Regions from separate parts of the Streptomyces sp. NPDC004266 genome, predicted to be linked through region 4. Evidence: riboswitches for the same ligand, from Rfam matches in the RefSeq annotation. Region 4 holds a riboswitch; each other region holds the start of a gene.
The links. A riboswitch is a leader RNA that binds a small molecule or an ion and turns the genes downstream of it on or off. The one in region 4 is predicted to bind cyclic di-AMP.
Positions count from the first base shown of each region.

Region 1 (4,201 bases), on a different contig from region 4:
GCCGGTCCTGGACGGACCTCAGCGACCACAGGTCGAGGACCGGGCAGCCGTAGCGGTCCGCGACGGCCCGGACGTGACCGTTGTAGGTGGCGATCTTGCCGCGCAGGTGCTTGAGGAGGATCACGTCGCGGGTGTCGAAGCCGGTGGTCACCATGACGGTGCCGACGGCGGAGGTCAGGTCGGCGACGGCGCGCTCGAAGCGCTCGGCCACGTCGTCCGGGTCCGTCCCGGGGCGGATGATGTCGTTGCCGCCCGCGCAGAAGGTCACCAGGTCGGGGGCGAGTTCCTTCGCCCGCGGGACCTGTTCCGCCACGATCTGGTCGAGGAGGCGCCCGCGTACGGCCAGGTTGGCGTAGCGGAAGGCGTCGTGCTCCGGCAGCTGGTCGGCGAGCAGGACCGCGAAGCGGTCCGCCCAGCCGACGTACGTCCCGTCGGGGCCGGGGTCGCCGACGCCCTCGGTGAAGCTGTCACCGATCGCCGCGTACGACCCGAATGCGTTCTTTTCTTTTGATCTCGAATCGTCTGCCACGGGAGCACATCTTTCCCTTTGGGATGTGACCTACGCGACCGTAAGGAGGGGTTGACGGCGGGTGACATATGCCACCGATAAAGATTCCGCCAAACCGGAATACGCCGGAGGCCCGGCACGTACGTGCCGGGCCCCGGTGCCGAAGCGGTGTCAGATGCTCACGCCGTGCTGGCGCAGGGCGGCCAGCGGGTCGATGTCGGAGCCGTACTCCGGCCCGGTGCGCATCTCGAAGTGCAGGTGCGGGCCGGTGACGTTGCCGGTCGCGCCGGACAGGCCGATCTGGTCGCCGCCGTTGACGGTCTGGCCGGCGGAGACGGAGATCGAGGAGAGGTGGGCGTACTGCGAGAAGGTGCCGTCGGCGTGCTGGATGACGACCTGGTTGCCGTACGCGCCGCCGTCGCCGGCGGAGTAGACGGTGCCGGGGCCGACCGCGTGGATCGGGGTGCCGGTGGAGGCGATGAAGTCGACACCGGTGTGGTAGCCGGAGGACCACATGGAGCCGGACTGGTGGTAGGGCGTCGACATGCCGGCACCGGCGATCGGGGCGACCCAGCCGGAGGAGGAGGGCGCACCGGCCGGCGAGGGCGCCGCGGAGGCCGGCGCCGGGGCGGTGGTCGCGGCGGCCGGGGCCGAGGAGCGCTCGCCGCCGCGGGAGGCGCGGGGGGCCGCGTCGCCGTTCTTGCCGGAGCTCCGCGCGCCCTGGTGGTCGGCCTTCGGCGCGGCGGCTGCGGCGGTGTTCTTCGCGCCGAGGGTGAGCTTCATGCCGGGCAGGATCAGCGAGGGGTTCTCGCCGATGACCCGGCGGTTGTCCTTGTACAGCTTCTGCCAGCCGCCCGCGAGGTGGTGCTCGGTGGCGATCTTCGAGAGGTAGTCGCCCCGGACGACGGAGTACGTCTTCGGCGCGGTCTTCGCGGTGGCGGGCGCGGCGGCCGCCACGTGGGCGACGGCCTGGGCGGGGGCGGCGGCCGGGGCGGCCTGCTCGGCGGCGTGGGCGCCGGTGGCTCCGAGGAGCGGGAGGGCGACGACGGCGCCCCCGGTGCCGGCGGCGGCGATGCCGCGGGTCAGACGGTTGGACTTGGTGCGGCGGTGCTTACCCTTCGCGGGCATGGCGAATTCCTCTCCGGCGCCTGCGAGGTGAGCTGTCGGGTTCGGACTGGAGATGTCCGGCCGCGTGTCCACGCGACTTCACCCCGAGCCGTCCTTCTTCGAGGGATCGGCGACTTACCTGGGTCCCCCGCTCCTGCCTCGTACGGGTGAGTGCGGATTCCGGTCGGTGGCAGGATTCGGCGGTCCGTCCGGATTGAGCGCGACGCTAGACGAGTGGGGTCGGCGTGAACAAGCCACGGTTTTCGAGCACTCCGGGATTCCTTGACATCCCGCCGGAATTCCGGTCACCCTCCGTGGATGACGGCCCTTCGATCCCCTTTTCCCGGGGGGTATTTGGAAAAGACGATCAGGCACGGTCCGTCACGGTTATGACGCTGCTCACGCACCGATCCCCATCTCCCCTGCAACCGGGGCGGGTTACATCGAACCCCTCAATACGGACAGATCGCCCATTCCCGTCCGAGGGGGTGCGTGCCGGGGTTCCCAGCCGGGATGATTGCCCCAGGAACCGATCAACAGAACAGGAGCAGCCGTGACGCAGCAGCTGCCGCAGGTCCCGCCCGCCGAAGCCGCCGAGCCCGAGCTGACGGAGGTCCGCAACTTCCGGGACGTGGGCGGCCTGCCGACGACGGACGGACGTGCCGTCCGCCCCGGCCGGCTCTTCCGCAGCGGTCACCTCGCCCACGCGACGGAGGACGACGCCGCCTTCCTCGCCTCGCTGGGCCTGCACACCGTCTTCGACTTCCGCAACGAGTCGGACCGGAAGGTCGAGGGAGCGGACGTCGACCTGCCCGGCGTCCGGAATGTGAACATACCCCTCAACGACCCGGCCGACGGCAAGGAGTTCTGGAAGCTGGTGCGCGACGGCGGGATCGCGCAGCTGCGGGAGGTCCTCGGCGACGGCAAGGCGGCCGCCCGCATGTCCGACTCGTACCGGAAGATGGTGGTCGAGCGGACCGTGGAGCACAGCCGGATCCTGCACTCCATGGCGGAGGAGAGCGTCCCGGCGCTCATGCACTGCGCGGCCGGCAAGGACCGGGCCGGGCTCGCCGTCGCGATCACCCTGCTCGCGGTCGGGGTCGAGCGGGAGGCCATCGAGGCCGACTACGTGAAGTCGAACGCCCCGCACCGCCGCTACAAGGTGCGCCGCAGCTCCACCTCCTCGGACGCGATGTCGCCCGAGGTGATGGAGCTGCTGAGCCCGCTCTTCGACGCGCGGGTGGAGTACCTGCGGGCCGCCTTCGAGACGATCGAGGCGACCTGGGGCTCGGTGGACGCCTACCTCGCGGAGGGCCTGAAGCTGGCCCCGGAGACCCGTGAGCGCCTGCGGGAGCGGCTGCTCACGGAGGCCTGAGGCCGCCTACTGGTTCTGCCCGCCCAGCATGAAGAGCAGATAGAGGAAGCCGGCGAAGAGGTGACCCGCGATCAGATAGGCGAAGAGGCGGAGCACGAGCCCCTTGGGGAACTTGCCTTCACCGCGCTCCTCGCCGGTGACCGGTACGGACTTCTCGGACATGTCTTTCCTTTCCTGGATATTCAGGACTCGGAAGGGTGGCGTGGGATCAGCGCCGGTGCGGGGTCCCGTCGCCGAGGCACAGCTCGGCGGCGGGGCTCTGCATCAGGGTGTGGACGAAGAGCAGCTCGGCCCCGCCGGACGTGGCGGCGCCGATCCGGTGCGGGGTCAGCGAGTCGAAGTGCGCGCTGTCCCCGGGGTCGAGCACGTGGACGGCCTCGCCGAGCGCGAGCCGGACCCGCCCCTCCAGGACGTGGATCCACTCCTCGCCGGGGTGGACGCGCACGATGTCGGCCCGGGTGGCGTACGGCACGTGGACCCGCAGGCACTGCAGGGCTCGCCCGGCGCCGCCCGCCTGGCGGTAGATCCAGCCGTCGGCCTCGACGGGTTCGGAGCGGCCGGCCCGGACGACGGGGTCGCGCTCGGGGGGCGCCTCGCCCAGGAGCTCGGAGACCGTCGTACCGTAGATACGGGACAGGGCCAGCAGCATCGGCAGCGAGGGCTGCCGGTTCCCCGTCTCCAGGCGCGAGAGGTGGGCGGGCGAGAGGCCGGCCCGCTGGGCGGCGGCCTCCAGGGTGAGCCCCCGGCGGCGGCGCAGGGCCCGCAGCTGCGGGGCGACGTCGGGCAGGACGTCGGGGGTGGCGGGGGCCGGGGAGGTCTCCCCGGGGACGTGGTCCATGCGTCCATTCCGCCAGGATCGTGCCTCTGAGGCAAATTTATTGCCTCAGAGGCAAAAGCGGCGTCGAGAACCGGTCAGCGCTGCGCGACCGCCTGCTTGACCAGCGTCTTCCCGAAGTCCCACATCAGCCCGCCGCCCCCGTGGGCGTCGTCCATGACCGCGGTGAAGGCGGTCACGAAGCGGTCCACGTCCGCCTCGTCGACCACCAGCGGCGGGATCAGCTTGATCACCTCCAGGTGGTCCCCGGAGACCTGGGTGAGGATCCGGTGCCGCTGGAGCAGCGGGACGACGACCATCTGGGCGAAGAGGCCCTTGCGGGCCGCCTGGAGCATCGTCCAGCGCCCGCGCAGCCCGAGCGAGGACGGCCGCCCGA
Region 1 is NZ_JBIAMM010000007.1:319,296-323,496, forward strand. It holds gene ACFYUZ_RS19495 (SGNH/GDSL hydrolase family protein) at 1-529, opposite strand, end outside; gene ACFYUZ_RS19500 (peptidoglycan DD-metalloendopeptidase family protein) at 680-1,636, opposite strand; cyclic di-AMP (ydaO/yuaA leader) riboswitch at 1,641-1,828, opposite strand; gene ACFYUZ_RS19505 (tyrosine-protein phosphatase) at 2,169-2,990, shown strand; gene ACFYUZ_RS19510 (DUF6126 family protein) at 2,997-3,152, opposite strand; gene ACFYUZ_RS19515 (helix-turn-helix domain-containing protein) at 3,199-3,828, opposite strand; gene ACFYUZ_RS19520 (aspartate aminotransferase family protein) at 3,903-4,201, opposite strand, start outside.
Region 1: it holds a riboswitch for cyclic di-AMP, as region 4 does, so the genes downstream of both, ACFYUZ_RS19500 (peptidoglycan DD-metalloendopeptidase family protein) here and ACFYUZ_RS31910 (transglycosylase family protein) in region 4, are expected to answer to the same signal.

Region 2 (4,201 bases), on a different contig from region 4:
CGGCGACGATGCCGACGAGGCCGTCAGCGTGCACACGCCGGACCTCTTCTTCGCGATCGGGCAGTTCTACCAGGACTTCTCGCAGACCCCGGACGCCGAGGTCATCGCCTGTCTGGACCGGAGCGGAGCCGGGCGGGACCCCGTCGCGCAGGGCACGGACGTGCGGATCCCGGTCTCCGGCGTCACCCTCGACGGACGGCTCGTGGTCCCCGAGGGCGCCGGCGGCATCGTCCTGTTCGCCCACGGCAGCGGCAGCAGCCGCCACAGCCCCAGGAACCGGGCGGTCGCCGGGGGGCTCAACCGGGCGGGCCTCGGGACCCTCCTCTTCGACCTGCTGACCGAGGAGGAGGCGGGGGACCGGGAGCGTGTCTTCGACACCCCGCTCCTCGCCGGGCGGCTCGCCGGGGCCACGGAGTGGCTGGCCGGGAGGCCCGAGAGCACGGGACTCCCGCTCGGGTACTTCGGCGCGAGCACGGGCGCGGCCGCCGCGCTGTGGGCGGCCGCCGACCCCGCGTCACCCGTGAGCGCCGTCGTCTCGCGGGGCGGCCGGCCGGACCTCGCGGCCGAGCACCTGGCCCGGGTGCGCGCTCCGACGCTCCTGGTGGTGGGCGGCGCGGACGCGATGGTCCTGGACCTCAACAGGCGGGCCCTGGCACTGCTGCGCTGCGAGAACCGGCTCGCCGTGGTGGGGGGCGCCGGCCACCTCTTCGAGGAGCCGGGCGCCCTGGAGGAGGTGGCGGACCTCGCCACCTCCTGGTTCGCCGAGCACTTCCGGCGTCAGGGGATCAGTACGCCGAGTTGACGTTGTCGATGGAGCCGTAGCGGTCGGCCGCGTAGTTGCAGGCGGCGGTGATGTTGGCGACCGGGTCGAACAGGTCCATGGAGGTGCCGGGCACGTGATAGGCGAGGAAGGTCGGCTCGATGACCTGGAGCAGGCCCTTGGAGGGGGTGCCGGCGACCGCGTTGGAGTCCCAGAGGTTGATGGCCCGGGGGTTCCCGGACGACTCGCGCATGACGTTGCGGTAGATCCCGTCGTAGGAGCCGGGGATGCCGTGCTGGCCCATGATGGCCAGGGACTCCCGGATCCAGCCGTCGAGGTTGTCGGCGTAGTTCGTGGCGGCCACGGGGGCGGCCTGGCCGGCGGCGGGGGCGGGGGCGACGGCCGGGACGGCCTGCGCGGCGGAGGCGCCCGTACCGGTGGCGACGGCGGGAGCGGCCGGCCGGCGCTCGGAGCGGCTCGCCCGTTCGGTCGTGGCGGACTTCTTCGCCTTCGCCTGCGGGGGAGTGGCCTTGGCGGAATCCCGACGGATCGTCAGTTCGAGACCGGGGTGAATGAGTGACGGGTCGTCACCCACGACGCTCTTATTGGCACGGTAAAGGCTCTTCCAGCCCCCCTGAATTCCCTTCTTGTGGGCGATCAGGGAAAGCGAGTCACCACTCACGACGGTGTACGTGCGCGCGGCGGCAGGGGCGGCGGGAGCCTTGGCGGCGGCCTGCGCGGCGGGAGCGGCGAGGGACTGGGCGGCGGTCTCCGGGGCACCGGACACGGGCGCGGCGTCGGCGACGGCCGGGGCGACGAGCGGCAGGGCGAGTGCGGCGCCACCCGTGCCGACCAGGGCGAGGCCGCGGGAGACGGGGCCGCGGCGGGGGCGGCGGTGCTTACCGTGAGCAGGCATGACGGTTTCCTCTCCGGCGCCTGCGGGGTGAGCTGTCGGGTTCGGACGGGAGATGTCCGGCCGCGCGCACGCGGCTTCACCCCGAGCCGTTCCGGATTCCGGACCGGCGTATTCGTGGGTCCCCCGCTCCTGCCGTCGGGTGAAAAGGGAGGTTTACCGAGCGGCGGCAGGATTGGGCGTTCCGCTCGAATGGAGGTGACCGTAGGCCAGTAATGCGACGGATAACAAGGGGAGGGGACCCCGTGTATCCGGAAATGGATCACGAAATTCGGGCAATTCAAGATCGATGCCGTCCGGGAGGCCTCGAACTTCCTTGTCCGGTACGGGCTGGGGGAGGGCGTCGCCGGGTGGTCGGACCGCGCGAGTGAGTCGTGTCACTCAAAGCGCAATGTCCGATTTAGTATGTAATTCCATTCATGGGTAAATGAGGTGGTAATTCACTCGATGGGGTGTTCGTGAAGAGGGGGGTGGGGTGGTGTGAGGTGGGCAACTCTCTTGGGGGTGTAAAAGTCGCAAAACAGACATTCCATCTTGAAAGATGGAGGGAGTCGACTCAGGAGACACCCCTATGCCGCCCTCCGCTTCCCTGCTCAGCCCCGACGCCCTCGACCGCGAGGCGGCCGCCCTCTTCGAGAGCGTCACCTGGCAGCGGATCGTCACGGACTGGAACGCCCCCCAGGAGCCGCCGTCGGCGGAGGAGGGCTGGCGGGCGCTGCTCAGCGTGCCGGTGGACCGGCTCGTGGCCGACGCCCTGGCCGCCCTGCCCCCGGCGCTCCCCGCCGAGCGCCGTCTCCCGGGGCGGCTCGGAGCCGTGCTGCCGGACCGGCTGCACACCTGGCGCCGCATCGGCCAGGCCGAGCTCCGGCCCTCGGTCCACCTCGGCTACGCGCGCCTGGTGCTGACGGAGTGGGGCTGGCAGAACGCCCCGTACAAGCTGCGTGACGTGCGGGGCGCCCGGTGCGTCTGTGGGGCTCTCCTCGCCGCCCACCGGCTCGGCTACGGCAGCGCCGACACCATGAACGAGGCGGCCGCCTGGATCATGACCGAACTGCGGTCGCGCGGCTGGCAGGGTCTGATCGGGCCGTGGAACCGGGCCCCCGGCCGCACCGGGGCCGACGCCGTGGCGCTCCTCGACGCCACGGCCCGGCGCGCCGCGCACGCCGGCCGCTGACGCCACGCCGCCCCGGTGCCGGGCGGCGACCGGGAGGCCGCCGCCCGGCACGCGGGGAGGGGGATCAGCCGCTGACGCTCGGGGCCCCGGTCTCGATGTGGCCGGTGTACCGGCGCGACCAGCTTCCGTCGATGTCGGCGAGGATCGTGAAGTCGTACCAGCCGCCGTTGTACGCCACCGCGTTGAAGAAGTCCTCGCGGCTGGAGTTCGCCGGCACCGTGTAGGTCCACGGCCCGTCCGAGCGGTAGGCGTTCGAGCGGATCGTGAAGGTGACGGGACCGGCCGAGGTGTTCGTCATCCTGAACCACAGGGCCGTCCTGCCCGTCCCCGCCTCGGGCGCGAACCGGGCCGCCACCTCGACGGCCTTGCCCGCCTTGGAGGCGTCCCCGACGAAGCGGCGCAGGAAACGGTTCGGGCCCATCATCGAGATGTCGTACTTCCCCGAGCCCGAGCCGAGGCCGATGTTGAAGTAGTCGGTGGCCGTGCCGCCGGGGTCGACGGTGTACTGCCAGGCGGCGGTGTCCCGGTACTGGTGCGGATGGATCGAGAAGTGCGCCGAGCGCTTGGCCTCCGCGCCCTGGTTGGTCATGGAGAACCAGGCGAGGATCTTGCCCGCGGCGCCGAACTCGAAGCGGTCGAGGTTGCCGTTCACCTGGTAGGGCAGGGCGCGCGCCGGCCGGGTACCGGACTCCTGGACGGGCAGCGCGTTGTTCTGCGGTGCCGGGTTCGGCAGCGGGCCGCAGGTGGCCTGCCCGATCACCTTCGCCGTGGACGGAAGGCCGGCGGGCACTCCGTACACCGGGTTGGCGAAGTCGAAGACCCCGGTCAGGTCGCCGGTGACCTTGCGTCGCCAGGCGCTGATGTGGGGGCAGGCGGCCGGGGTGCCGAGGGCCGTCGTCCAGCTCTCCATGAAGCGCAGGACCGACGTGTGGTCGAAGACCTCGGAGCTCACCCAACCGCCCCGGGTCCACGGGGACATGACGATCATCGGGACGCGGAAGCCCAGGCCGATCGGCACGCCGTCGAGGTACTCGCCCGCGGTGCCCGGAGGGGCGACCGGCGGCGGCACGTGGTCGAAGAAGCCGTCGTTCTCGTCGTAGTTGAGGAAGAGCACCGTGGAGTCGAACACCTCGGGGTTCGCGGCGAGCGCCCGGTAGACGAGGTCGACGAAGTGGGCGCCGTCGCCCGGAGGGGCGTAGGGGTGCTCGGAGAAGGCCTCGTTCGCGACCACCCACGAGACCTGCGGCAGGGTCCCCGCGACGACGTCGGCGCGGATCGCCGCGGCGATGTCGTCCGGCGTCGAGCCGGTCACCTTCGGGACCGAGCCCATGCCCCGGTCGTACAGGGGGTCCCC
Region 2 is NZ_JBIAMM010000012.1:181,931-186,131, reverse strand. It holds gene ACFYUZ_RS27260 (phosphoribosyltransferase family protein) at 1-802, shown strand, start outside; gene ACFYUZ_RS27255 (transglycosylase SLT domain-containing protein) at 786-1,676, opposite strand; cyclic di-AMP (ydaO/yuaA leader) riboswitch at 1,681-1,865, opposite strand; gene ACFYUZ_RS27250 (hypothetical protein) at 2,245-2,847, shown strand; gene ACFYUZ_RS27245 (phosphocholine-specific phospholipase C) at 2,912-4,201, opposite strand, start outside.
Region 2: it holds a riboswitch for cyclic di-AMP, as region 4 does, so the genes downstream of both, ACFYUZ_RS27255 (transglycosylase SLT domain-containing protein) here and ACFYUZ_RS31910 (transglycosylase family protein) in region 4, are expected to answer to the same signal.

Region 3 (4,201 bases), on a different contig from region 4:
CGACCCGGTCCACGAAGTCGTGGTGGGTGAAGCGGTGGACGTCCTTGGCGGACAGGCGCGGGTAGGGGGCGAAGAAGCGGTAGTACTTCGACTCGTCCGAGACCTGCTCGTAGAAGCTGACGAGCCGGTCGGCGTCGTCGGCCGTGATAGGCCTGATGCGCGCGGTGCCGCCGTCGCGGAGCACCACGTCCGCCTCCCAGTGGTCGGGGTAGGCGTGCTCCGGCGGGGCGGGCCGCGCCGACGGGGCCGGTGGTTCCGCCGCTTCCGACTTCTCCGACGCGCTCTGCATGGGGCCAGCCTACGGCCGCGGCACGAGCGCGACACGACCGCGGCACCGGTCGCGGCGCGGGGGCGGGCGATGCAAGGTGTTGCAAGGTAGGGAGGGCCGAAGGGCGGTCCGGTCCGGGCCGAAGGTCGGCGTGAGCACCGCGCAACCCGTGAGAGACTGGTCTAGACAACCCGCTTGAGACTTGAAGGGCAACACCATGGCTGAGCGCCGCGTCAACGTCGGCTGGGCCGAGGGCCTGCACGCCCGCCCCGCGTCCATCTTCGTCCGTGCCGCCACGGCTTCCGGCGTGCCGGTGACGATCGCCAAGTCCGACGGCACCCCCGTGAACGCCGCCTCCATGCTCGCGGTGCTCGGTCTGGGCGCGCAGGGCGGCGAGGAGATCGTCCTCGCTTCGGAGGCCGACGGCGCCGAGGCCGCGCTCGACCGCCTGGCGAAGCTGGTCGCCGAGGGCCTGGACGAGCTGCCCGAGACCGTCTGACGCCGGTCCCCCGCACCACGGATGGCCGGGGCCGCCGGAATTCCGGCGGCCCCGGCCATCCGCTTTTCCCGGACTCTTTTTCCGGACGGAGAAAGGCCCGTCCCCGGGCAGCGCGAAAATACGGCCCGAATGCCTTTTCCCTTTGTACGGCGCGCGTGTTAATTCCGGGCACCCGTCGTGTTGACGGCATGTTGCGAGACCCTCACACGGCCGCTCGCCGGAATTTTCAGCCGGTACAGCGGCAGTGAGCGCTCCGCGTGCAGCGCGGTCAGCGCCCGCGCCCGCTCCGCGTCGCCGCGCGCCACGGCGTCCACGATCGCGCCGTGCTCGGCCCAGGCCTCGACCGGCCGGTCGGGCTGCTCCACGACGTGCGTCCAGGCGATCTTGTGCCGCAGCTGGGTGAGCAGCGCCGTGAGGGCCGGGCTCCCGGAGGCCTGCGCCAGGGTCTCGTGGAACCAGCCGCCGAGCGAGCGCAGGTCCTCCCCCTGACCGCGCCTGGCCCGCTCCTGCCCCAGCCTGACCAGGCCGCGCAGCACCTTGAGGTGCGCCTCGGTGCGCCGCTGCGCGGCCCGGGCGGCACCCAGCGGTTCGAGCAGCGCCCTCATGTCGAGGAGGTCGGCGGCCTCCTGCTCGGTCGGCTCGGCGACCTGGGCGCCCGCGTGGCGGCGGGTGACGACGAAGCCCTCGGACTCCAGGGTGCGCAGCGCCTCGCGGACCGGGACCCGGGAGACCCCGTACCGGCGGGCGAGCTGCTCCTCGGTGAGCCGAGCACCCCGCTCGAACACGCCGGAGACGATGTCGTCCCGGATCGCCGTGCATACCGAGTGCGCGGGAATGCGCATGTCCGACCTCCGCCTTGGTGCGCGCGAGACAATTCGAGCGGCGCCTGTTCTGCGCCGATCTTCGACTCTATTGCAGCACGCCGGAATTTCCGATGCCCCCACGGAATCCATGGATGTCTTCCGGCCGAAGAAAAGCCCCGGCTCAGTACGAGCCGGGGCTTTTGCGACGCGGTGCGGGCGGGGTCAGACGCTGACGCCGCGGGCGCGGAGGTACGCGATCGGGTTGATGTCCGAGCCGTACTCGGAGCTGGTGCGCGCCTCGAAGTGGAGGTGCGGGCCGGTGGAGTTGCCGGTCGAGCCCGAGATGCCTATCTGCTGGCCCGGCTCGACGGTCTGGCCGACGTAGACCTCGATGGAGGAGAGGTGCCCGTACTGGGTGTACGTGCCGTCGTTCATCCGGATGACGATGTTGTTGCCGTACGCGCCGCCCCAGCCGGCCTCGACGACGGTGCCGGAACCGACGGAGACGACCCGGGTGCCGTAGGCGGCGTGGAAGTCGATGCCGGAGTGGCTGCCGGAGGACCAGAGCGAGCCGCCGGTCTTGTAGCCGGTGGAGACGTACGAGCCGGCGACGGGGAGCTGGAAGGAGGCCAGGCGGCGGCGCTCGGCCTCGCGGGCGGCGCGCTCGCGCTCCAGGCGGATCTCCTTGGCCCGGGCCTCGGCCTTGCGCTTCGCCTCGGCCTTGGCCTTCGCCTTGGCGATGGCCTCGACGGCCTCCTGCTCCTGGGCGGCGGCCTGGGCGTTGAGCGGGTCGACGAGGGAGTCCTCGGTGATCACCTGGGTGAGGCCGGTGTCCTCGACGGAGCGGTTGTCCGTGTCGGCGGCGAGCGCCGGGGAGGCGAGGGTTCCGATGACGCCGGTGGTGGCCAGCGTCGCGACGCCGGCGATGCCCGCGCCGCGGCGCGCCATCCGGCTCGGAGCACGGTGCTTCCCGGTGGCACGGGTGAACGCCATGGAGGAGCTGATCCTTTCCTTCCTTCTCGCCTACCGGGTTAGCTGACGGGTTCGGAGCAGGAAGGTCTCCTACGGGCCCCTCCGTCGAGACGAAGGCGCCCGATTCACCCCAGGGACTGCGTACGGGTCCCCGGCTCCCCAGGCTCGCGCCTGACGGGGACTCGGCGATGACTGTCCGATGCCGCGGTTGCGGCACGTGCAACTGACGAACAGCCGCCCCGACGCTATGCGGGATCGCCTTTCAATCACCAACCAGACGCGCTTTTTGTAAGACATGCCACAGGGCAAACGATCACCCTTGATCCCAATACGGACAAAGAGGAGGACCCCGACGAACTGTGTCGTCGGGGCCCTCCCGTTGTCGTCCCGGAGCCGGAATCAGCCCGTCACGACGGTCACTTCGCCGATGCCGAGCGCACGCACCGGCTCCGCGATCTGCGCCGCGTCACCGACGAGCACGGTGACGAGCCGGTCCACCGGGAAGGCGCTGACCACGGCGGCCGTCGCCTCGACGGTGCCGGTCTCGGCCAGGCGCGCGTACAACTGGGCCTGGAAGTCGTCCGGGAGGTGCTGCTCGACCTGGTCGGCGAGCGTCCCGGCGACCGAGGCGGCCGTCTCGTACTTGAGGGGCGCCACCCCGACGAGGTTCTGCACGGCCGTCTCGCGCTCCGCGTCCGTGAGGCCCTCGGCGGCGAGGACGCGCAGCACCTTCCACAGGTCCTCGAGGGCCGGGCCCGTGTTGGGGGTGTCGACGGACCCGCTGATGGCGAGCATCGCGGCGCCGTTCCCCTCGGCGTCCGAGCGGAGCACCTGGCCGAAGGCCCGCACGCCGTACGTGTAGCCCTTCTCCTCGCGCAGGACCCGGTCCAGACGGGAGGTCAGGGTGCCGCCCAGGCAGTACGTGCCGAGGACCTGGGCCGCCCAGACGCGGTCGTGCCGGTCCGGACCGATCCGGCCGATCAGCAGCTGCGTCTGGACGGCGCCGGGACGGTCCACGATGACGACCCGTCCGGTGTCGTCGGCGGTGATCGGCGGCATCGGGAGCGGCTCGGCCGGCTCACCGGTCCAGGCGCCCAGCGTCTCGGCGAGGACCTTGTCGAGGTCGACCCCGGTCAGGTCGCCGACGACCACCGCGGTGGCCGTGCCCGGCCGGACGTACGCGTCGAAGAAGGCGCGGACGGCGGCGGCGTCGATCGCGGCGACGGTCTCCTCGGTGCCCTGGCGCGGCCGGGACATCCGGGACTCCGCCGGGAACAGCTCCTTGGAGAGCTGCTTGGCCGCGCGGCGCGCCGGGTTGGCCGTCTCGTGCGGGATCTCGTCGAGACGGTTGCGCACCAGGCGCTCGATCTCGGTCTCCAGGAACGCCGGGGCGATGAGGGCCTCGGCGAGCAGACCGAGCGCCTTGGGCAGCCGGGAGACCGGGACCTCCAGGGAGACCCGTACGCCCGGGTGGTCGGCGTGCGCGTCGAGCGTGGCGCCGCAGCGCTCCAGCTCGGCCGCGAACTCCTCGGCGCTGTGCTGGTCGGTGCCCTCGGAGAGCGCGCGGGCCATGATGGTGGCGACACCGTCGAGGCCGGCGGGCTCGGCGTCCAGCGGGGCCGGCAGGAAGACCTCCACGGCGACGACCTGCTGGCCGGG
Region 3 is NZ_JBIAMM010000015.1:128,779-132,979, reverse strand. It holds gene ACFYUZ_RS30705 (GNAT family N-acetyltransferase) at 1-289, opposite strand, end outside; gene ACFYUZ_RS30700 (HPr family phosphocarrier protein) at 486-767, shown strand; gene ACFYUZ_RS30695 (GntR family transcriptional regulator) at 926-1,609, opposite strand; gene ACFYUZ_RS30690 (M23 family metallopeptidase) at 1,793-2,563, opposite strand; cyclic di-AMP (ydaO/yuaA leader) riboswitch at 2,576-2,740, opposite strand; gene ACFYUZ_RS30685 (M16 family metallopeptidase) at 2,942-4,201, opposite strand, start outside.
Region 3: it holds a riboswitch for cyclic di-AMP, as region 4 does, so the genes downstream of both, ACFYUZ_RS30690 (M23 family metallopeptidase) here and ACFYUZ_RS31910 (transglycosylase family protein) in region 4, are expected to answer to the same signal.

Region 4 (4,201 bases):
GAGCTGATCCACCGCAAGCGCGAAGAGCCGGGAGACGACCTCATCTCGGGGCTCATCAAGGCCTCCGACCACGGCGAGCACCTCACCGAGAACGAGGCCGCCGCCATGGCCTTCATCCTGCTGTTCGCCGGCTTCGAGACGACCGTCAACCTCATCGGCAACGGCGTGTACCAGCTGCTGCGCCACCCCGGGCAGCGCGCGCGGCTCCAGGCCTCGCTCGCCGCCGGGGAGACCGGCCTCCTGGAGACCGGGGTCGAGGAGCTGCTGCGGTACGACGGGCCCGTGGAGATGGCGACCTGGCGGTACGCGACGCGGGCGCTGACCATCGGCGGGCAGGAGATCCCGGCGGGCGATCCGGTGCTCGTGGTGCTCGCCGCCGCCGACCGGGACCCGGAGCGGTTCGACGGGCCGGACACCCTCGACCTCGCCCGGCGCGACAACCAGCACCTCGGCTACGGGCACGGCATCCACTACTGCCTGGGCGCGCCGCTCGCCCGCCTCGAAGGGCAGACGGCGCTCGCGACCCTGCTGACCCGGCTGCCGGACCTGCGGCTCGCCGCCGATCCGGCCGAACTGCGGTGGCGCGGTGGCCTCATCATGCGTGGTTTGCGCACGCTTCCGGTGGAGTTCTCCCCTTCCGTACCGGTCCCGCCCACTGACGTGCCATCAGAAATGTGATCTTCGTGTGATCGTGGCGCCATCGACTTGTGACGGACGTTCGAATGCCGCTACGTTTCCCGGCAGTCTCAGCCGTCACGCGAAAGGCGTTCCTATGCGTTCCGGGAACGGACGACACCGTCGCCCCCGTCAGGCCCCCGCCCTCGTCGTCGCCGCAGGTGTGACCGGATCCGCCATGGCGCTGCCGTTGCTCGCCACCGGATCCGCCTCCGCCGCCGACGCCGCCACCTGGGACCGGGTCGCCGAGTGCGAGTCCGGTGGCCAGTGGAGCGCCAACTTCGGCAACGGCATGTACGGCGGCCTCCAGTTCACCCAGGACAGCTGGGAGCGCAACGGCGGCCTCGCCTACGCGCCCAGCCCCGACCTGGCCAGCCGCGCCCAGCAGATCGCGGTGGCCGAGAAGGCCCTCGCCAAGGGCAGCACCGAGTGGGCCACCTGCGCGCCGATCGCGGGCCTGACCAACGACGGCAAGGCCACCGGCGTGAACCCCGGCCCGGCCGTCGTCCCGGCGGCGCCCACCGGCCCCCTTCCCGAGTCCGACCGCACCGCCGGCACCCCGACGGCTCCGTCGGCGACCGCGGGGACGGCGGACCGGTCCGCCGCGTCCGCGACCCCCTCCGCGCCGGCCACGCCGACCGCTCCGGTGACCTCCGCCACGCCGACCGCGCCGGCCACGTCCGCCACGCCCGCCGCGCCGACGGCTCCGGGCGCTCCCGGTGCTTCCGTTACGCCCGGTACGCCGGATTCGTCCGTCACGCCGGGAGCTGACGCGCCGTCGGCCACCCCCGGCACCGGCAAGCACCGGGGCGAGGCCGCGCCTGAGGAATCCGACAAGACGGGTGGTTCGCCCGAATCGGGTCGACACGCTTCGAGTGTGGACAAGATGGGTGAAAAGGTCGACGCCACGCCCGCGACTGACGAAGCGAAGAATTCGGGCGCAACGGACAGTCAGGACACTCCGGGCGAGTACACCGTGCAGCCGGGCGACAGCCTGTCCGGCATTGCGCAGGAGAACGAACTCTCCGGGGGCTGGACCGCCCTCTACGACGCCAACCGGCAGACGGTGGGCACCGATCCGAACCTCATCCTGCCTGGTCAGAGCCTCGACCTGACGGTGGGTTCGACGACGGCGGCCGGTTAGTTCGCGGGCTTATGTCCGGTTCTGGGGAAGTGAGACATGGGTCTCTTCGCCCCAACTGGCGTGTCGCGTCCGCAAACTTTGCTTCCGTCACCTCTCACCTGCACAAACACCACCCGCCGGAGGGTGGACAAGGGCGATTTTTCCTCATTGCGCCTCTTTGAACTTCCGGCGGGTCTGTGTCTACGGTCGTCACCGCTCGCCACCGCGGGCCCCGTCGACCGAAACGCCGAATCCTGCCGTCGGCCGATGGGAACAGTCGTCGCGCAAGCGCCGAAGGCAGGAGTGGGGGACCCAAGGTAAGTGCCGGTCCCGGCCGTTGAGACAGACGGCCGACGACCGGCTTGGGGTGAAGCCGCGTGCAAGGACACGCGGCCGGGCAACTTTCCGGCCCGAACCCGACAGCTCACCTCACAGGCGTCGGTGAGGAGAATCCCCATGCTGTTTTCCGCCAAGGGCAAACACCGCCGTCCCTCCAAGGCCACCCAGGTCGCCGCCCTCGTCGGCGTCACCGGCATCGCCGTCGCCGCCCCGCTGATGACCGCGGGCACCGCCTCGGCCGCCACCTCCGCCGAGTGGGACGCCGTCGCCCAGTGCGAGTCCGGCGGCAACTGGGCCATCAACACCGGCAACGGCTTCTACGGCGGCCTGCAGTTCACCAACTCCACCTGGGCCGCCTTCGGTGGCACCGCCTACGCCCCGCGCGCCGACCTGGCGTCGAAGTCCCAGCAGATCGCCGTCGCCGAGAAGGTCCTCGCGGGCCAGGGCAAGGGCGCGTGGCCGAGCTGCGGCGTCGGCCTCTCCGGTGCCTCCTACGACGGCGGCGCCGCCGAGAGCACCCCGCAGCAGAGCGAGCCCCAGCAGGCCGCCCCGAAGCAGGCCGCGCCGCAGCAGGCCGCGCCGAAGCAGCAGGAGCGTCGCGCCGAGCAGCCGACCACCCGCAGCGAGCAGCGCAAGGCCCCCAAGACCGTCACCACCCCGACCGGTGAGAAGGTCAAGAAGGGCGACGGCGAGTACAAGGTCGTCACCGGCGACACCCTCAGCAAGATCGCCCAGGCGCACGGCGTCAAGGGCGGCTGGGCCAAGCTCTTCGAGTTGAACGAGGACGTCGTCGAGAACGCCGACCTCATCTACCCGGGTCAGCAGCTCCACCTGAAGTGAGCCCGGCGGCTCGCGTGAGTCCGGCGGCTCACGCGGCCCCGACGACCCTCCCGCGGTGACCACCCCGGTCCGGCGCGCCCTTCCCCCGTGCGCGCCGGACCGGGGTTCCCCCGTTCACGGAGACCGTTCGCGGGGGGCCGCTCGCGGAGGCCGCTCGCGGAGCCCCGGGGCCCCTGGCGGTTACCGTCCAGTAGATCTGGGGTCCTTCGTCCCGGGATGCGTGCCCTTGGGTCCTTTTTCGTCCCAGCGGGCGGGCGCCCGGCCGGTCGGAGCCCCCGAGCCGGTTAGGCTCTTGCCGCAAGGCCACGCGACCCTGCACCGACCTTGCGTCACATCCAGCGTCACATCCCAGAAGGAGATGCTCGTGCCGTCCATCGACGTCGTCGTAGCCCGGGAAATCCTGGACTCCCGAGGCAACCCCACGGTCGAGGTCGAGGTCGGCCTCGACGACGGCAGCACCGGCCGTGCTGCCGTTCCGTCCGGTGCCTCCACCGGTGCCTTCGAGGCCATCGAGCTCCGCGACGGTGACCCCAACCGTTACCAGGGCAAGGGTGTCGAGAAGGCCGTCCTCGCCGTCATCGAGCAGATCGGCCCGGAGCTCGTCGGCTACGACGCCACCGAGCAGCGCCTGATCGACCAGGCCATGTTCGACCTGGACGCGACCGAGAACAAGGGCTCGCTCGGCGCCAACGCCATCCTCGGCGTCTCCCTCGCCGTCGCGCACGCCGCCTCCGAGGCCAGCGACCTCCCGCTCTTCCGCTACCTGGGCGGCCCGAACGCGCACCTGCTGCCCGTTCCGATGATGAACATCCTCAACGGCGGTTCGCACGCGGACTCCAACGTGGACATCCAGGAGTTCATGATCGCCCCGATCGGCGCGGAGTCCTTCTCCGAGGCCCTCCGCTGGGGCGCGGAGATCTACCACACCCTCAAGAGCGTCCTGAAGCGCAAGGGCCTCTCCACCGGCCTCGGCGACGAGGGCGGCTTCGCCCCGAACCTGGAGTCGAACCGCGCCGCCCTCGACCTCATCGTCGAGGCCATCAAGGAGGCCGGCTACACCCCGGGCACCGACGTCGCGCTCGCGCTCGACGTCGCCGCGTCCGAGTTCTACAAGGACGGCGCGTACGAGTTCGAGGGCAAGTCCCGCTCGGCCGCCGAGATGACCGAGTACTACGCCGAGCTCGTCTCCGCGTACCCGCTGGTCTCCATCGAGGACCCGCTGTT
Region 4 is NZ_JBIAMM010000016.1:174,681-178,881, forward strand. It holds gene ACFYUZ_RS31900 (cytochrome P450) at 1-678, shown strand, start outside; gene ACFYUZ_RS31905 (transglycosylase family protein) at 773-1,819, shown strand; cyclic di-AMP (ydaO/yuaA leader) riboswitch at 2,078-2,251, shown strand; gene ACFYUZ_RS31910 (transglycosylase family protein) at 2,255-2,977, shown strand; gene eno (phosphopyruvate hydratase) at 3,336-4,201, shown strand, end outside.